Regions from separate parts of the Burkholderia sp. MR1-5-21 genome, predicted to be linked through region 1. Evidence: riboswitches for the same ligand, from Rfam matches in the RefSeq annotation. Region 1 holds a riboswitch; each other region holds the start of a gene.

Region 1 (5,907 bases):
ACACGCTGACCGACACGGATACGCTGTTCCCCGGCAAATTCAGCGTGCAGCTCGCGTTTCCACCGATCGAGGACTACCGCGCCGCGAACGTCACGCTCGACACGCCGGCCGGCATGGCTGTCGCGATCGACGCGCGCGGGATGCGCGCGACTTCCGATGCGACGCGCGACGGGCGCCGGATTCGCGCGTACCACTACGAAACGCCCGCGCCGGGCCCGATCGAAGAACAGGCGAACACGGTCGCGTGGACGGACGTCGGTCCCGTCTTCATCGCGAGCAATTTCTCGGGGTATGCGGACATCGCGCGCGCGTATCAGGCGCGCGCCGCCGACAAGCAGGCGCCCGCCGTCGCGATCCAGACGCTCGCGGATCAGATCACCGCGGGCGTCGACGACCGTCGCGAGCAGGCGATGCGGCTGTACGCGTGGGTCGCCCGCAACATCCGCTACGTCGGCGTGTATTTCGGCGCCGGCCCCGTGGTCCCGCATCAGGCCAACGACGTGCTCGCGAACCGCTACGGCGACTGCAAGGACCAGGTGACGCTGCTGTCCGCGCTGCTCGCGGCGAAGCGCATCGAGAGCCGCGCGGTGCTGGTCAACCTCGGCGATCGCTACCGCCTGCCCGACGCGCCGGACGTGCTGACGTTCAATCACGCGATCGTGTGGCTGCCCGAATTCGACGTGTTTGCCGATACGACGGCCGGTGTGCTGCCGTTCGGCGCGCTGCCGTTCGAGGCAAGCGGCAAGCCCGCGCTCGACACCGCGACGGGCAACGTGATCCGCACGCCGCCGCAAAACGGCCGCAACAGCCGTTCGCAGCTCGCCTACACGCTCGATCTCGACCGCGACGGCAACGCGACGATGACGGGCGACATCGCGCTCGACGGCCAGGCCGTCCAGCACGCGCGGCAGATGTTCCGGTACGTGCAGCCGAAACGGCTTGCCGACGAGATGCTGCGCCGCTCCGGTCTTTCCGGCGAGTTGCAGATGACCCCGCATCATCTCGACGCACTCGACCAGCCATTCTCGATCGCGCTGCGCGGCACGCTGAACCAGTTGTCGCTGATGCCGGGCCCTGCGGCGTTCGCGGTGCCGTCGCTGCCGAATTTCGGGCGGATCCGCGAGTTCGCCGACTTCGTCCTTCAGCAGAAGGACAAGCGTTTCGAAGGCGTATGCGCCGGAACGCGGCTCGAGGAGCGCTACCGGATCACGCTGCCGGCCGACGTCGAGATACTCGCGATTCCGCCCGATGTCGACGTCCGCGCCGGCGAAATCACGTACCGCTCGACCTATCGCCGGGACGGCCGGACCGTCGACGTGTCGCGCGTGCTCGATCGCGACCTCGGCGGCAACGTATGCAGCGGCGCGAAGCTCGCCGAGTGGGCGGACGCCGCACGCAGCATCTCGAAGGACCTGAAGCGGCAGATCCTGTATCGCTGACCGGTACCGCGGCGGCCCGCGCATCGCACGCCGTCGCGGGCTGGCGAGCGCCGGCCCCGCCTGCGTTTGCGCCGGCGCGCTGTGCTATCGTATGCGCCGCGTTCGGTGCTCGCATGCGCATTCCGCACATGCAGTCAAACGGGAAACAGGAGGCGGACGTCCGCCCGGCCTGTGCTGTCCCCGCAACGGTACGCCGCCCGCGCGATGCGCTTTCGAGCGCACGCGCCCAGGTCGCCCACGATGCCACTGCCCGCCTGCCTCGGGTGGGAAGGCCGCGGCCTGGCAAGCGGTCAGCCCGGATACCGGCCGACGCAAGGGGTGAGCGAGTCGCTTGCCGAACGCCCGATCCGCGGGGGACGGATCGTGTGCGCGTATCGTGCGCTTATGCCCGCTTCGAGCGGGCTGCTTTCATTCTGCTATGCATCGCCATTCCGCAGGCCGGTTTCGCGCCGTCCGTTCGCCGCTTTCCCCCGCTTCGACACGGTTCGCGCCGTGCTGCCTCCGATGAGCCGCGCGTGGCTGATCGGCGCCGGCCCCGGCGACGCCGACCTGCTGACGCTCAAGGCCGTGCGCGCGATCGGCGCGGCCGACGTGCTGCTCGTCGACGATCTCGTGAATCCCGACGTCCTGCAGCATGCGCGCGCCGATGCGCTGATCGAGCACGTCGGCAAGCGCGGCGGCCACGCATCGACGCCGCAGGAAACGATCGTCGCCGCGATGCTCGCGCACTTGCGCGCGGGCCGCAGCGTCGCGCGCCTGAAAGGCGGCGACCCGTTCGTGTTCGGCCGTGGCGGCGAGGAGCTGATCGCGCTCGGCGCAGCGGGGTTTCCGGTCGAGGTCGTGAACGGCATCACGGCCGGCATCGCCGCGCCGGCCGCGCTCGGCATTCCGGTCACGCATCGCGGCGACGCGCAGGGCGTGATTTTCGTGACCGGGCACGGCGCGGGCGACGACGAGCCCGACTGGTCAGCGCTCGCCGCCACCCGGATGACGCTCGTGATCTATATGGGCATCCGCCGCCTCGGCGCGATCGTCGCCGCGCTGCAGGCCGGCGGCCTGCCGGACGACACGCCGTGCGCGGCGATCGAATCGGCGACGCGGCCTGCGCAGCGTCACGCACTGGCGACGCTCGCGACCGTCGTCTCGACAGTCGGCACAGCCGGCATCGGCTCGCCCGCGATCGTCGTGATCGGCCGCGTCGCGGCGCTGGCGGGCGGCACAGCGCCGGAGCCTGCGTGATGCAGGTCGCGCTCGGTCTCGGCTTTCGCGCGGGCGTCAGCGCCGCGCAGCTCGACGCCGCGGTCCGCGCGGCGCTCGCGCGGCATCCGGACGCGCAGCCGGCCGTCGTCGCGACGCTCGCCGAAAAATCCAGCGCACGCGCGCTGCGCACGCTGTGCGCACGGCGCGGCTGGCCGCTCGTCGCGTTCGGCGCGGCGCAGCTCGCCGCGCATCCCGAACTCGCGGCGAGCGAGCCGTCGGCGGCCGCGCTCGCCCGCTTCGGCGTGGCGGGCATCGCGGAGCCGTGCGCGCGGCTCGCCGCGCCGCGCGGCCGGCTACTCGGCCCGAAACTCGCACGGGACGGCGTGACGGTCGCGCTCGCCGGCCCGCTGTGATCCCGCTTTGAACCCTTTGTTACGACAGGACGAACTCCGATGAAAACCGATCCCGAAGCGCATCAGCGGATGACCGAACGCCGCCGCGCCGGCCACGAGAAGAAGCAGGCCGCCGCCGTCAACGAAAAGGGCCTGCTGATCGTCAACACCGGCAACGGCAAGGGCAAGAGCACGGCCGCGTTCGGCATGGCCGTGCGCGTGCTCGGCCACGGGATGCGGCTCGGCGTCGTGCAGTTCATCAAGGGCGCGCTGCATACGTCCGAACGCGATTTCCTCGGCGCGGTCGCGCAGTGCGACTTCGTGACGATGGGTGACGGCTATACGTGGAACACGCAGAACCGCGACGCCGACATCGCGACCGCGCGCAAGGGCTGGGACGAAGCGCGCCGGATGATCGAAAGCGGCGACTACCAGATGGTGATCCTCGACGAGCTGAACACCGTGCTCAAGTACGAATACCTGCCGCTCGACGAAGTGCTCGCGACGCTCGCGGCCCGCCCCGCTTCGCTGCATGTCGTCGTGACCGGCCGGCACGCGCCCGATGCGCTCGTCGAAGCCGCCGACCTCGTCACCGAGATGCGGCTCGTCAAGCATCCGTACAAGGAACAGGGCGTGAAGGCGCAGCGCGGCGTGGAGTTCTGAGCGATGCGCGCCTGCCCTGCGCTCTTCGTCAGCGCGCCCGCGTCCGGCCAGGGCAAGACGTCGGTGACGGCCGGTCTCGCGCGGCTGCATCGCCGGCTCGGCCGCCGCGTGCGCGTGTTCAAGACCGGGCCGGATTTTCTCGATCCGATGCTGCTCGAACGCGCGAGCGGCGCGCCCGTGCATGCGCTCGACCTCGGCATGGTCGGTGAAGCCGGCTGCCGCACGCTGCTCGCCGATGCGGCGCGCGACGCCGACCTGATCCTGATCGAAGGCGTGATGGGGCTGTTCGACGGCACGCCGAGCAGCGCGGATCTCGCAGCGGCATTCGGCGTGCCGGTCGTCACGGTGATTTCCGCGAAATCGATGGCGCAGACCTTCGCGGCGATCGCATTCGGCCTTGCGCATTTTCGTGAAGGCTTGCCGTTCCACGGCGTGCTCGCGAACCGCGTCGGTTCCGCGCGTCATGCCGAATTGCTGCAGCAAGCGCTGCCCGGCGACCTGCGCTGGCTCGGCCACGTGCCGGCCGACGCGGGCATCGCGTTGCCCGAGCGTCATCTCGGGCTGCATCAACCGCACGACATCGACGACCTCGACGCGCGGCTCGACCGCGCGGCCGACGCACTCGCGCAGACCGCACTGGCCGAACTGCCGCCCGCCGTCGCGTTCGCGGCGCCGGACGACATCGCGCCGCTGCCGCACGTGCTGGCGGGCAAGCGCATCGCGATCGCACGCGATGTCGCGTTCTCGTTCATCTATCCGGCGAATCTCGCACTGCTCGAAGCGCTCGGCGCGCAGTTGCGGTTCTTCTCGCCGCTTGCCGACGAGCCCGTCCCCGGCGATTGCGACGCACTGTTCCTGCCGGGTGGCTATCCGGAACTGCATGCGGCGACGCTCGCGGCGAACGTGACGAGCGCGCGGACGATCTGCGCGCATGCATCGGCCGGCAAGCCGATCGTCGCCGAATGCGGCGGGATGGTGTATCTGTGCGAATCGTTGACCGACGTGGACGGTGCAGCGACGCCGATGCTCGGCCTGCTGCCCGGCCACGCAACGATGCAGCGCCGCTTCGCGGCATTGGGGATGCAGCAGCTCGACACGCGCGCCGGGCCGATGCGCGGGCATACGTTCCACTATTCGCGGCTCGACACGCCGCTTGCGCCGGTCGCGGCGGCTGTCCGCCCGGACGGCAATTCAGGCAGCGGCGAGGCGGTTTATCGGACGGGATCGATCGTCGCGACCTACATGCACATGTACTGGCCGTCGAATCCGCTTGCGGCGGCAGCGTTGTTCGACGGTGACGCGTTTTGAGGGAAGGACGCGTCCGCGAACGAGCGGATCACATGCGGAACGAGGCGCTGCCCCGGAATCACCGCGCGTGCTGATCGTCCGATGCAGACCCGCGCACGCGTTGCGGCGGGTCGCACCGCCACGATGGGGCTGCTCAGTCCGGCAAGCCGCGGCACCGCGCCGTCACGGCTTTTCCCGTCCGGGCGCCTCCGATCTCGACGTTCTGATGACGGTCCCGTCGGGCGAGAAATGCGCATTGAACATCGCATCGCCCGATACGCCGCCCTCGGCCCAGTGCCAGCTCCATACCTCTTCGTGGCTCAACGCGTATTGCGCGACCGACGTCGGCTTGCCGAGCAGTTGCCGCACATCGTCCTTCGACATGCCCGGCACGACCTTCGCGATGTTGTCCGCCGTCAATGCCTGCGTGATCGAAACGAGCCTGCCGTCGGGCCCGAAATCGAGCATGTAGGTGCTCGTGCCGAACGGGCCGCGCGGGTACTCGAAACGCTGCGAACCGTCTTCGTTCTGCCTGACCATCTCCGGCTTGCCCGCGTCGCGGAGGACGTCCTCGACCGTTGACACGCCCGGCTGCAGTTTGCCGAACGCGACGTTGTCCGGCTTGATGGCATTGACCGCGTCGGCGACCTTCTGGTCGTCGCAGCCCGCCACAAGCAAGCCGGCCGCGCATGCCGTCAGCGCGGTCAGGAAGAGTTTTCGCATTTCGTAAGTGCCGTATCGATTGAGCCGGTTCGACGCCGCGCGCCGGCCTCGCCGAACGAGGCGGCCATGCGGGCCTCGCGAGAAGGACCGGTGATGCGGCGCAGCGTAGCACGCGACCTGCCGGCCGCGATGTCAAGGAGCGTCAAATCCCGCTTGAGCCCGATACGGCAGGCGCTCTGCCGATGACGCAAGCATGCCCGCGG
Region 2 (5,907 bases), on a different contig from region 1:
GATGGCCGCCGGCTGCATCGACACGCAACCGGCAAACACTCCCCCGATCAGCGCGGCGCGAAGCACGGCGCGGACAAGCGTCAGGCGAACCACGGTGCACCTCCCCCGGCAGTCGTCGCACCGCCCGATGCGCGAGACGCGCATGCGGCCGACAAGCCCCAGCACACGCTCCATTTATACTCCACGCCGCGCGCCAGAGCATACGAATCGACACGCGGCATGCGGGCTGCGCATGCGTCGCAGAACGGCTGCAGCATTCGTTCCGGTCAAACCGCGCGTTTCGTCAATCCGCACAACTCCGACGTTCGCAACCCGCGCACGGAAAGCGTGTACGGCGGGTGCGCGCGTCGACCCGGCGCACGTGACCGACGCAATGCTTCCGGGCAAGACGACGCGCGGCCCCGGTTCAGCCGCCGAGCCGATGCGCGAGCGCGGACAGCGTGCGCAGCAGCGGCTCGAACGCATCGGCCGACGTGTTGCCGAAGCCGAGCACGAGCCCGTTGTGCGCGGTGTCCGCATGCATCGAGAAGCCCGACAGCGCGAACGGGCCGATGCCGTGCGCACGCGCGGCGTCGACGAGCGCGCGATCGGGGTAACGCGCTGGCAGGCGCAGCGTCAGGTGCAGCCCGCACGGGCCGCCCTCGACGCGGTGCGGCACCGTGAAACCGCCGTCGAGCGCGGCGAGCAGCGCCTGCCGGCGATCGCGGTAGAGCCGGCGCATCCGGCCGAGGTGGCGGCCGTATTCGCCCTTCTCGATGAAGTCGGCCAGCGCGAGTTGCACGTGCCGCGTGCCGCCGCGCAGCATCTCCGGCAGCACCGCCTGCACCGCGGACAGCAGCGCTTCCGGCAGCACGAGGAAGCCGAGCCGCAGCGCCGGAAACATCGTCTTGCTGAACGAGCCGAGATACACGACCGGCGAATCGGGCGCGAGCCCCTGCATCGCGCCGATCGGCTCGCCGGTGTGCCGGAATTCGCTGTCGTAGTCGTCTTCGATGATCCAAGCGCGATGGCGGCGCGCGGCATCGATCAGCGCGAGCCGACGCGAGATCGACAGCACCGCGCCGGTCGGAAACTGGTTCGACGGCGTCGTGTAGACGAGCCGCGGCGTCCGGTCGCGCCAGTCGTCCGCGTGCACGCACATGCCTTCGCGGTCGACCGGCATCGCGACCACGTCGAGGTCGGCCGCCTGCATCGCGGTGCGCGCGCCGCGATAGCCGGGCTCCTCGACCCACACCGTGTCGCCGGGGTTCGTCAGCAACTGCGCGCACAGCGCGATCGCGCCTTGCGCGCCCTCGGTCATCACGATCTGCTCGGGACCGCAGCGCACGCCGCGCGTCACCGCGAGGTGGCGCGCGATCGATTCGCGCAGCGCAGGCTCGCCGAGCGGATCGCCGTAGCCGAGCAGGTCGCGCCCGCCGCGGCGCAGCGCGCGATCGATCGCATGGCGCCACGCGTCGACCGGAAAATGCGCGAGCGCGGGCACGCCCGGCCGAAACCCGTCGAACTCGCGGGCGCCGATCAGGCTCGGGCGGATCCGCGCGAGCCGCTGCGCGACGGCGGGTGCCGCGGCACGCCCGCGCGGCGCGCTGCGGCGCGACAGTCCGACCACACGCGTGCCGCGCCGGTCGGATTGCAGGAAGCCTTCGGCGACGAGCTGCTCGTACACGGCCGTCGCCGTGTTGCGCGAAATGCCGAGCGTGTCGGCCAGCGCGCGCGTGCCGGGCAGGCGGCTGCCGGCCGGCATCGTGCCGCCAAGAATCGCGTCGCGCAGCCGCTGCAACAGCTGCCGTTGCAGCGACGGCGCGCCCGGCGCGCGCGACAGCGGCGCGTCGAGCTGCGGCGGGACCTCATCGGAAGTTGGAACGGAAGTCATCGAATGGAGCGTGGCACCATAAAATCGCCGTATGCTGGCGCTTCTCATGGTACCTCGAGATCACTACGATCGTCTGCATGCCGGCATGTCGCCGGCCGCCAACCGAAGCGAGATCGACCTTGTCCACGCTCACCAACGCTTTTCAACAGCCCATCGGGCAACCGGTTCCCGACTGGTCCGCGCGCCCGCGCCCGCAACGCGTCACGCTCGACGGCCGCTACTGCCGTCTCGAGCCCCTCGACGCCGACCGTCACGCGGCAGACCTGTATGCCGCGTACGCGCAAGCGGTCGACGGCCGCGACTGGACCTATCTCGCGCATGGCCCGTACACCGACGAAGCGAGCTACCGCGAGTACGCGCGCGGCGCGGCAACGAGCCCCGATCCGCTGCACTACACGGTGATCGATCGTGCGACAGGCCGCGCGGTCGGCACACTCGCGCTGATGCGCATCGATCCGGCCAACGGCGTGATCGAGGTCGGCTCCGTCACGTTCTCGCCCGCGCTGAAGCGCACGCCCGTGTCGACCGAAGCGCAATACCTGCTGATGCAATACGCGTTCGACACGCTCGGCTACCGGCGCTATGAGTGGAAGTGCGACAGCCTGAACGAGCCGTCGCGCCAGGCCGCCGCGCGGCTCGGATTCCGCTATGAAGGCACGTTCCGGCAGGCGATCGTCTACAAGGGCCGCAGTCGCGACACCGCGTGGTATTCGATCGTCGACGGCGAGTGGCCGGCCGTCGCGGCGGCGTTCGACGCATGGCTGTCGCCCGCGAACTTCGACGCGCAAGGCGCGCAGCGCCAGTCGCTTGCCGCGATCCGTCACGCGCAGGCGAACGCGCGCGACGCGGCCGGCCGCGAGAACGGCGCGACGGGTATCACGGTCCGGCCGCTCGCCGCCGCCGACGAGGCCGCGTGGCGTCCGCTGTGGCAGGGCTATCGGCGCTTCTACAACACGGCGCCGAACGACGCCGTGTTCACGACGACATGGGCGCGCCTGATGGACCCCGACGAGCCGATGTTCGTGCTCGGCGCGTTCGACGCGTCGGACACGCTGATCGGGATCGTGCACGCGATCTACCATCGCTCGTGCTGGACCGAAGGGCCGTACTGCTATCTGCAGGATCTGTTCACGGCGGCCGAAGCGCGCGGGCGCGGCGCGGGCGGCGCGCTGATCGAGGCCGTGTACGCGCACGCGCGCGAAGCCGGCGCGAGCCGCGTGTACTGGCTCACGCACGAGACGAACACGACGGCCCGCGCGCTGTACGACCGGCTCGCGAACAACGCGGGCTTCATCCAGTACCGCAAGGATCTCGGCTAGCGGATGGGCTGCGGCCGTCAGCGTCGCGCGACGCGGCGGGCTTGAGGAGGAAACGCGCGCCGGGCCAGCATTCTGCTGCCCCCGGCGCGCGAAGCGGTGAAGTCGCGCCGCCTACGCGCGCGCGCCGATCAACCCGCTGCGCTCGACGAGCGCGCCGAACAGCAGGCCGATCGTCGTCCACATCACGACCTGCATGCCGATCGCGGCCACGCGGAACTTCCACAGCACGACGGCCGGGAACGCGGCGGGCACTTCGTTGATGTCCGGCAGCGCGAACTGCACGAACGCGATGATCGCGACGAACACGAGCCCGCCAGCCACCGACGCATTCCATGCGCCGAGCTTCGCCGACAGATGCCGCCGCACGCCGAGCGAGAACACCATCGCCGCGATCGAGATCGCAATCATCAGGAAGAACAGCCCGGTGCGAAAGCCGATCGTGTCAGGATCCCCGACGGACGGCGGATTGGCCGGATACTTGAGGTTCGGCACGATGACGAGCGCGACGAACGCGGCCAGCGCGAGCCATGCCGAGAGCGCGCGGGCCTTGATCTGCCCGACCCGCCCGTACGCATACGCGAACGTCAGCGCAAAGAGCCCGCCAAACGCGGCCCCGTACGTGACCACGCCGGTCAACAAACCGAGGCCGGCCTGCGTCTCGCGGCTGACCAGCTCGGGTTCAGGCGCGTCGCCCTTGGCCGCGTCGAGCTTCTCTTCGAACGCGATCGCCTGGTTGACCTGCGGCTCCCCGGCCACCTTTGCAAAACAGAACGTGAGCAGACCCGCGGCGATGCCCGCGAGCATGCCGCGTACCAGCAGCTTCCCAACCATGTGCGTCCCCTGTCAGTGGCAAGGAAAGCCGAGCAGATGGCGGCCGTCGTGCACGAATTCGTGAACGTACATGCCGGGGACGAGCGACGTCGCGCCCTCCTCGGCTCCGACGAAGTACAGCGCCAGCAACAGGAGCAGGCCGGCGAACACGGCCCAGGGCAGGAGTTCCCGGACGGGAATGGGCGCCGGCGCGACTGCCGGCTTGAGAACTGCGTCGGTCATGATGAAACCTCCAGGGGGATATCGCGCCCCAACGAACGGTTGAAAAGATCGGGTGTAGCGACGAAGGCAGGTCTGGCTTTCGGAAACGTTCGTGACCGATTACAGTGGCGCGACCGCGCCGGAATTGCACCGGCTTCCGCACTTCGCAACGGGGGGATTGTACGCGTGAACGTTCCGGATCAGAAAGCATTCCGCTGCGCGCGTCGGGTCCGCCGCGACGGCGCCGTCACGCGATGAGCATGCATCTGCGCCTGGTCGCGCACGCGGCTACCCGGGCGATGCGCACGGGCGCGTTTCCCGACGACGATCCGCTCGACGCGCGCGGCGTCGCACAAGCCGCGGATGCCCGCGCGCAGTGGTCTTGGCCGCCCGATGCGACGGTGCTGTGCAGTCCGGCGCGTTGCGCGCGGCAGACCGCCGAAGCGCTGGAACTGCATGCGAGCGTCGAGCCGGCGCTCGCGGAGATCGACTACGGCCGCTGGCGTGGCAAGCGGCTCGCCGATGTCGTGCGCGAGACGCCTGAACGCCTGCATGCGTGGCTGGCCGATCCGTCCGCGTCACCGCACGGCGGCGAATCGTTCGACGCGCTCCGGCGCCGGGTCGGCGCGTGGCTCGACCGGTTGCCGACCTCGGGCGACGTGATCGCGATCGCATCGGCGCCCGTGATTCGCGCCGCAATCGCGCATGCGTCGGGCGCCGCATCCGCGACCGTGTGGCGCGCCGACATCGCGCCGCTGTCGATAGTCGAACTGTCGCAGCATGCCCAAGAATGGATCGTAATATCCGGCTTCTTGCACGGCGCGAACGACCGCTGAATGTCCGATATACTGGATTGCACGTGATTCGCGTCCGAACCCTTCACCAGGAATCTGTCCTGTGAAACCGCGAGCCGGCCTGATCCTCGAACTCGTCGTCAACTTGGTGCTGCCGTGGGCCGCCTACCGCGTCGCGCACCCGTATTTCGACGAAAGCGGCGCGCTCTACGCGTCGGCAATCCCGCCCGTCCTCTGGACCATCTTCGAATTCATCCGCACACGCCGCATCGACGCGGTGAGCGTCGTCGTGCTGTTCGGCATTGCGCTGTCGATCGTCGCGATGGCGCTGGGCGGCGGACCGCGCGCGTTGCTGATGCGCGATTCGCTCGCGTCCGGCGCGATCGGCGTGATGTTTCTGCTGTCGCTCGTGCGTGAACGTCCGGTGATCTTCTATCTCGCGCGCGCCACCGTGGCCCGCGAAATGGCGGGCGGCGCGGCACGCTTCGAAGCGGCGTGGGACGAGCAGCCGTTGCTGCGCCAGACCCTGCGCCTGATGACCTTCGTGTGGGGCGCCGCCATGACGCTGGAAATGCTGCTGCGCTGCTGGATGGTCGCGAACTGGACCGTCGAGCGCGTGCTGGTCGTGTCGCCGATCATCGGCTATACGGTGTTCGGCGGCCTGCTGATGTGGACGTTCTGGTACCGGCGGCGGATGCGCACGCGCAACAACGTCGACATCCCGACCCGCGACGGCCTGACCGAAACCGCCGGTCGCTGACGGCCGCCCGGCGCGCTCGCGCCGCCCTCCCGGCGGGGATCCGGATTCTCCGTCCGGTATGCCACCCTCCCGGCGGGAATCCGAATTATCCGTCCTTTGCGCCGCGCTCCCGGCGGGAACCGGGATTCC
Region 3 (5,907 bases), on a different contig from region 1:
CGGGCGCGATCACCGTCCGCGCGAGCAGGTCGGCCGCCATCACGCCGCCGCCGCCCGCGAGCATCGCGGCAGGCAGCAGCATGCGCTGGTCGTTGCCGAACGCGAGACGCAACGCATGCGGGACGACGAGGCCGACGAAACCGATCGTCCCTGCGGTCGTCACCGCGGCGGCCGCGGCCAGCGATGCGGCCAGGTAGATCCGCACGCGCAGCCGCGCGACCGGCACGCCGAGCGCGAGGGCGACCGCGTCGCCGCGCAGCAGCACGTTCAGTTGCGGCGCGGCCGGCAGCGCGACGCACGCGGCGAGCGCAAGCGCGGCCCACGCAAACCATGGCGCCGCGGCGCCGTTCAGGTCGCCGGTCAACCAGAAGATGATGCCACGCAGGCTGGCATCGGGCGCGAGCGACAGCAGCAGCGTGACAAGCGCGCCCCACCCGGCCGCGATCACGACGCCGGTGAGCAGCAACCGCGGCGACGCGTCGCGCAACTCGCCGCGCCACAGCTCGCGGCGCGCGAGGCCGAGCACGAGCCCCACCGACACGAGCGCGCCGGCGAACGCCGACGCGTCGACAAGCCACCACGCGGCGCCCGCGATCATCGCGACGAGCGCGAAGCCGGCCGCGCCGCCCGACACGCCGAGCACGTACGGTTCCGCGAGCGGATTGCGCAGCAGCACCTGCAGCAGCGCGCCCGCGAGCGCGAGCAACGCACCGCACGCGAAGCCCGCGAGCGCGCGCGGCAGGCGCAGCGTGCGGACGATGTCGGCGAACAGCGCTGCGTTGCCCGACGCATCGCCGCCGCCGTGCGGAACGAGCGAGGCGAGCGCCTGCAGCGGCGACATCGGCACGCTGCCGATCGTCAGCGACGCGATGAACAGCACGGCGACCGCGGCCGCGAGCGCCGCCCAGATCGCCGCCGCGCGCGTGGCGCTCATGCGGCGCACCGTCGCGCGCAGGCCGGCGCGCCCGCCCGGCGCCTACTGCTGCTGCCAGCCGAGCGTGACATAGGCGCCGCGCCGCGGCGTGTTGTATGCGTAGGCAAGCTCGTAGTCCTTGTCGAAGAGGTTGTCGATGCGCGCGCTGACGTACCACGCTTTCGTGATGTTGTAGCGCGCGAACAGATTGACGAGCCCATATCCGCCGAGCCGCCCGCCGCCCGAGTCGTTGCGCGCGCCACTGACGAGCCACTCGCCGCCGACGCGCACGGGGCCGAACGCGCGGCTCACCGCCGCCGACGCGAACCGCCGCGCGCGCCGGTCCAGGTCCTGATTCTGCGTTTCGTCGATCGGGTTCTGCAAGGTGGCGGCAACCCGCACGTCGGTCGCGCCGACGTGCCCTTGCCACGAGCCTTCGAGCCCCTGCACCTTCGCGCGGCCGACATTCTGCGCGACATAGAAGAAGCTGTTCGCCTCGGGCCGGTAGTCGATCAGGTTCGAATAGCGCGTCTGGAACGCGGTGAGGCGCACCACACCCACCGCGTTCGACGCATATTGCAGCGCGGCCTCGACCGAATGGCTGCGCTCGGGCTGGATCGACGGATTCCCGGCGATCGGGTAATAGAGGTCGTTGAAGCTCGGCGCGCGGAACGCATCCGAATAGCTGGCGGTGATTTTCCAGCGATCGGTGAGGTCGAGACCATAGCCCAGATAGTACGAGTTCGCGCCGCCGAAATCCGAATACTGGTCGCGCCGCAGGCTCGCCTGGAACTGCTGGCGGCCGATGCGTCCCGTGTAGCCGAGCCAGCCGGAATTCACGTGGCGTTGCGGCGCCGAATACACGTTCGACATGAACTGCTGGTCGAGCCGCTCATAGCCAGCCTGGATCATGTGGTCGGGCGCGATCCGGAAATCGTTCTGCCACGTGTACTGGCGGTTGTCGGAATTGAAGTGGTCAGTGTAGACGCCGTTCAGCTCCGTCTGGCTGCGGTCGTTGCCGGTCGCGACGCTGACATGCGTGGTCCACCAGTCGAACAGCTTGCCGTTCGCGAACACGCGTGCCTGCTGCACGCGCGAGTACAGGGTGTTCAGGTCGGTCGGCACGCCGAACGCGTTGTCGTAGCTGTTGTTGCCGTTCGACTGCAAGTACGTGATGCCCGCATCCCAGCGATCGTCGAAGCGATGCCGCAGCGATGCGGTGACGCTCTCGTTCAGGTAGCCGTTCGCATTCGGGTTCGCATTCGGCTGCTTCGCCGGATCGAGCGCGGAAAAGCCGTTGTCCTTGTTGCGCGCGATCGACACGCTGAAGGTCGTCTTGCCGTCGGCGTCGAGCCGGCCCGACACGCCCGCCTGCTGCGTCTGCGTGCCGTAGCTGCCGAGGCCGACCGCGAAATTGAAACGCGGCGGATGATTGCCGCCTTCCTTCGTGAACACCTGCACGACACCGCCGATCGCGCCAGAGCCGTACAGCGACGACACGTTGCCGTTCACGACCTCGACCCGCTCGATCTGGTCGAGCGGCAACTGGCTCAGCTGCGCGGCGCCGAGGCTCGCGGAATCGACGCGCACGCCGTCGATCAGCACGAGCGATTGCGTCGATTGCGCGCCACGCAAGAACAGCGTCGCGCTCGCGCCGGGGCCGCCGTTGCGCACGATCTGCGCGCCTGGTGCGAACGCGAGCAGCGTCGGCAGGTCGGCGCCCGGATGCGCAGCGATGTCCTGCGCGTCGAACACGGTCGTTTGCGGAATCGCATCGGCGAGGGCCTGCGGCGCGCGCCGCGCGGTGACGACGACCGGCGCGAGCAGCTGCGCGCCGGTATTCTGTCCGGTCTGCGCGCCGGCAGCGGGTGTGCCAGGTATGGCGGGTACGGCCGGTGCAGCGGCATCGGCAGCAACGGTCTGGGCCGTGGCGGCGAGCGGCAGCCCGCATAGCGCGCCGAGCGCGGTGCGGGCGATTGGGGTCAGCATCGAAGACATCCTGTGAACGGCTGCGCGCCCCGCTTCCCCGCAGGCCGCGCGTCATGAAGCCCGCGCACGGGCTCCCCGCCTCGGCCGGTATCCGGGCTGGCGGCACACCGGCTCGCCTTCCCGCGCTTTCATGCGCAGTGGCCTGCGCTCGCATGCGAACCGCACACGCCGAGCGCACCCGAGCCGGCCTGCATCGTTCGATGCGGCCGCTTACCGTTGCGGGGGCAGCGCAGGTTGGCCGCTCCTGGCGGAGCCGGCGCCCTGCTTCCCGTTTAACCGCGCGTCGTACGCGCGAGCACCGAGGCGGCGCCAGTTTAGGAGCGGGCCACGGGAGCGTCAAGAAAGCGGTCGGCACGCACGCGAAACCGGCCCCTGTCTCGCCAATTCGCGGCAAGAAGCAGGGGTGTTACGACTGGAAACGTTACAGATGTCGGAATGCGCGTTATTCCGCGCTAAAATGCTGGGTCTTTAGAGGACGCAGCAGATGCTCAACGAACTCGAAACCCTATCTCAAAATATTGGCCGACTGATTGCACTGAACCAGCGCTATCACTCGGAACGGCTCGCGCTCGAAGAGCAAGTCGCGCAATTGCGCGCGGAAGCAGACACGGTGCGCGCGGAGCTCGCGCAATTGCGCGAGGAGCGCAATGCGCTCGCGGCCGAACGCGACACGCTGTCGGCAAAGATCGACGACGCCCAGGTGAAACTGAACGCGATTCTCGAGAAGCTGCCGCGCTCGAAGAGCGTGGCGGAAGCCGACAACCAGCTCGACCTGCTCGATACACAGGCGCGCGCCGATAGCGACGACGCGGCCAGCCACGGAGAACACGCATGAGCACCAAGCAGATCGAAGTCTCGATTCTCGGCCAGGCCTATCGGCTCGCCTGTTCGGCCGAGACCGAAGCGGCGCTGCTCGAGGCTGTCGCGCGTGTCGACGCGGAAATGACGAAGATCCGCTCGAACAGCTCGGTGCGCGGCACCGATCGCATCGCAGTGATGGCGGCGCTGTCGCTCGCGTCCGAACTGCTGCGACTGCAAACGAGCGTGCGTCACGGTGAAGCATTTCCGGCGGAAGAAATCCGGCGTACAATGCGCCAGATGAACGAAAAGCTCGGTGCGGTGCTCGCACAGCACGAGACGCAGTAACCTCGAATCGATGTGTCGATTCCCCTTGATCTCCGGGGTCAACGGTGGTCAAATTGGACACAACGATTCACAGTTCAGTCAGCTTCCCTGCCTGGTTCGCCAAGGTCATATATTCCTTGAACCAATGCCATGTGCACGGTTGCGGAAATTTGTAGCACGGGCGCGCGCGTCACTCTGTCTGATGTACCCGAAGTGCTGCTAACTGCGACCAATTCTGAACCCTAGGTTCAGGATGCCGGCCTAGCGGCTAAGGCGGGGGCCTATCCAACGGCACCGGGTCTCACCCGGTGCCGTTTCCTTTTCCAGGGTCTGTTTGCATACGGAACGCACATGCGAATGCCCGAAATCGCTCGCAGGGCAAGAAGTGAGGAGCGCCGTTTGGCCAAGCCAAACAAGCGACGAGCGACGCCGCCATGCGGGCGATTTCGGGCATTCCCGTGGAATGGATTTTTAAGTTTGGGGTTGCCACGAGAACGGCCGTTCTCGTGGCAACGCATGCGCGTTCCGTATGCAAACAGACCCTGACTGCCTCTTTCTGCGTCGATCACGATCCATGCAATACTGGCTGATGAAGTCCGAACCGGACGAAGCGAGCATCGACGATCTCGCGAACGCACCGCAGCGCACGCTGCCCTGGACCGGCGTGCGCAACTATCAGGCGCGCAATTTCATGCGCGACACGATGAAGCTCGGCGACGGCGTGCTGTTCTATCACTCGAGCTGCCCCGAGCCTGGCATCGCGGGCCTCGCCGAAGTGTCGTCGACACCCTACCCCGATCCCACGCAGTTCGATCCGAAGAGTCCCTATTACGATCCGAAGTCGACGCAGGAAACACCGCGCTGGCTGCTCGTCGACGTTCGCTTCGTGAAGAAGGCGTCGCTCGTGCCGCTCGCGGCGCTGCGCGAATACGACGAGCTCGCCGACATGCGCGTGCTTGCAAAAGGCAACCGGCTGTCGATCACGCCCGTCACGCGCGCCGAATGGCGCTTCATCACCGAACGGCTGATGAAGTAAGCGCGGGCGTGCAAACGTCAAATTTGGTCAGCATGCGCGTCCCGTGCGGAACTCGCCGGCGCGTCGCCCGGCCTAAGCAACCGCGACCGGCCGATCCGGCCGGCTGTCGTTTTTTCCTCGCGCGGTCCGCCCGCGTCGCGCACGCGCGATCCGCGTGCGCGCCCTCGCACAAGGAGTCCAACAATGACGAAGAAATCCGCACTCGCGCTGTCCCTGATGCTTGCCGCTGCCGTGCCCGCCGCGCTGGCGCTCGCCCCGGCCACCGCGCAGGCCCAGTCTGTCAGCCCGCACTTCCCGCAGCCGTCGGGCGTGCTGTCGCTGTCGTCGCAGGCGAGCAGCGAAGTGCCGCAGGACATCATCCATATCACGCTGTTCTATGAAGAGCAGGCGAAGGATCCGGGCAGCCTGACGTCCCAGCTGAACCAGCGCGCCGACGCCGCGCTCGCACAAGCGAAGAGCGTGTCCGGCGTGACCGCGCATACGGGCGCGTTCTCCGTCTATCCGAGCACCGATCGCGACGGCAAGATCTCCGCATGGCGCGGCCGCACGGAAGTCGTGCTCGAGTCGCGCGATTTCGCCGCGGCGTCGAAGCTCGCGGGCCAGCTGTCGAACCTGATGCAGGTTGCGAACGTCGAGTTCTCGCTTTCGCCGGAAGCGCAGCGCGCGGCCGAAGAGAAGCTGACGACCGAAGCGATCAAGTCGTTCCGCACGCGCGCGGACGAAGCCGCGAAGGCATTCGGCTACAGCAGCTATTCGATTCGCGACGTGAACGTCGGCAGCGGCCGCAACGTGCAGCCGTATCCGCGCATGATGGCGATGGCCGCGCCTGCGATGGACAGCGCGA

The links. Region 1 has a riboswitch for cobalamin ahead of cobA (uroporphyrinogen-III C-methyltransferase). Riboswitches for the same ligand answer to the same signal wherever they lie in the genome.
Region 2: linked by a shared signal. The riboswitch ahead of ACV229_RS10365 (CbtB domain-containing protein) and the one ahead of cobA (uroporphyrinogen-III C-methyltransferase) in region 1 are both predicted to bind cobalamin.
Region 3: linked by a shared signal. The riboswitch ahead of ACV229_RS13110 (TonB-dependent receptor domain-containing protein) and the one ahead of cobA (uroporphyrinogen-III C-methyltransferase) in region 1 are both predicted to bind cobalamin.

What each region holds. Positions count from the first base shown of each region.
Region 1 covers NZ_JBSAXD010000002.1:170,211-176,117, forward strand. The annotation lists gene ACV229_RS03350 (DUF3857 domain-containing transglutaminase family protein) at 1-1,439, shown strand, start outside; cobalamin riboswitch at 1,525-1,764, shown strand; gene cobA (uroporphyrinogen-III C-methyltransferase) at 1,944-2,678, shown strand; gene ACV229_RS03360 (cobalamin biosynthesis protein) at 2,678-3,052, shown strand; gene cobO (cob(I)yrinic acid a,c-diamide adenosyltransferase) at 3,092-3,694, shown strand; gene ACV229_RS03370 (cobyrinate a,c-diamide synthase) at 3,698-5,002, shown strand; gene bamE (outer membrane protein assembly factor BamE domain-containing protein) at 5,165-5,704, opposite strand.
Region 2 covers NZ_JBSAXD010000006.1:18,306-24,212, forward strand. The annotation lists gene ACV229_RS10345 (trypsin-like peptidase domain-containing protein) at 1-93, opposite strand, end outside; gene pdxR (MocR-like pyridoxine biosynthesis transcription factor PdxR) at 407-1,873, opposite strand; gene ACV229_RS10355 (GNAT family N-acetyltransferase) at 1,993-3,192, shown strand; gene ACV229_RS10360 (CbtA family protein) at 3,304-4,023, opposite strand; gene ACV229_RS10365 (CbtB domain-containing protein) at 4,036-4,203, opposite strand; cobalamin riboswitch at 4,194-4,427, opposite strand; gene ACV229_RS10370 (histidine phosphatase family protein) at 4,485-5,060, shown strand; gene ACV229_RS10375 (VC0807 family protein) at 5,122-5,778, shown strand.
Region 3 covers NZ_JBSAXD010000008.1:30,298-36,204, reverse strand. The annotation lists gene ACV229_RS13115 (FecCD family ABC transporter permease) at 1-934, opposite strand, end outside; gene ACV229_RS13110 (TonB-dependent receptor domain-containing protein) at 977-2,902, opposite strand; cobalamin riboswitch at 2,968-3,220, opposite strand; gene ACV229_RS13105 (ATPase) at 3,387-3,737, shown strand; gene ACV229_RS13100 (cell division protein ZapA) at 3,734-4,048, shown strand; RNA gene ssrS (6S RNA) at 4,130-4,311, shown strand; gene ACV229_RS13090 (EVE domain-containing protein) at 4,602-5,063, shown strand; gene ACV229_RS13085 (SIMPL domain-containing protein) at 5,247-5,907, shown strand, end outside.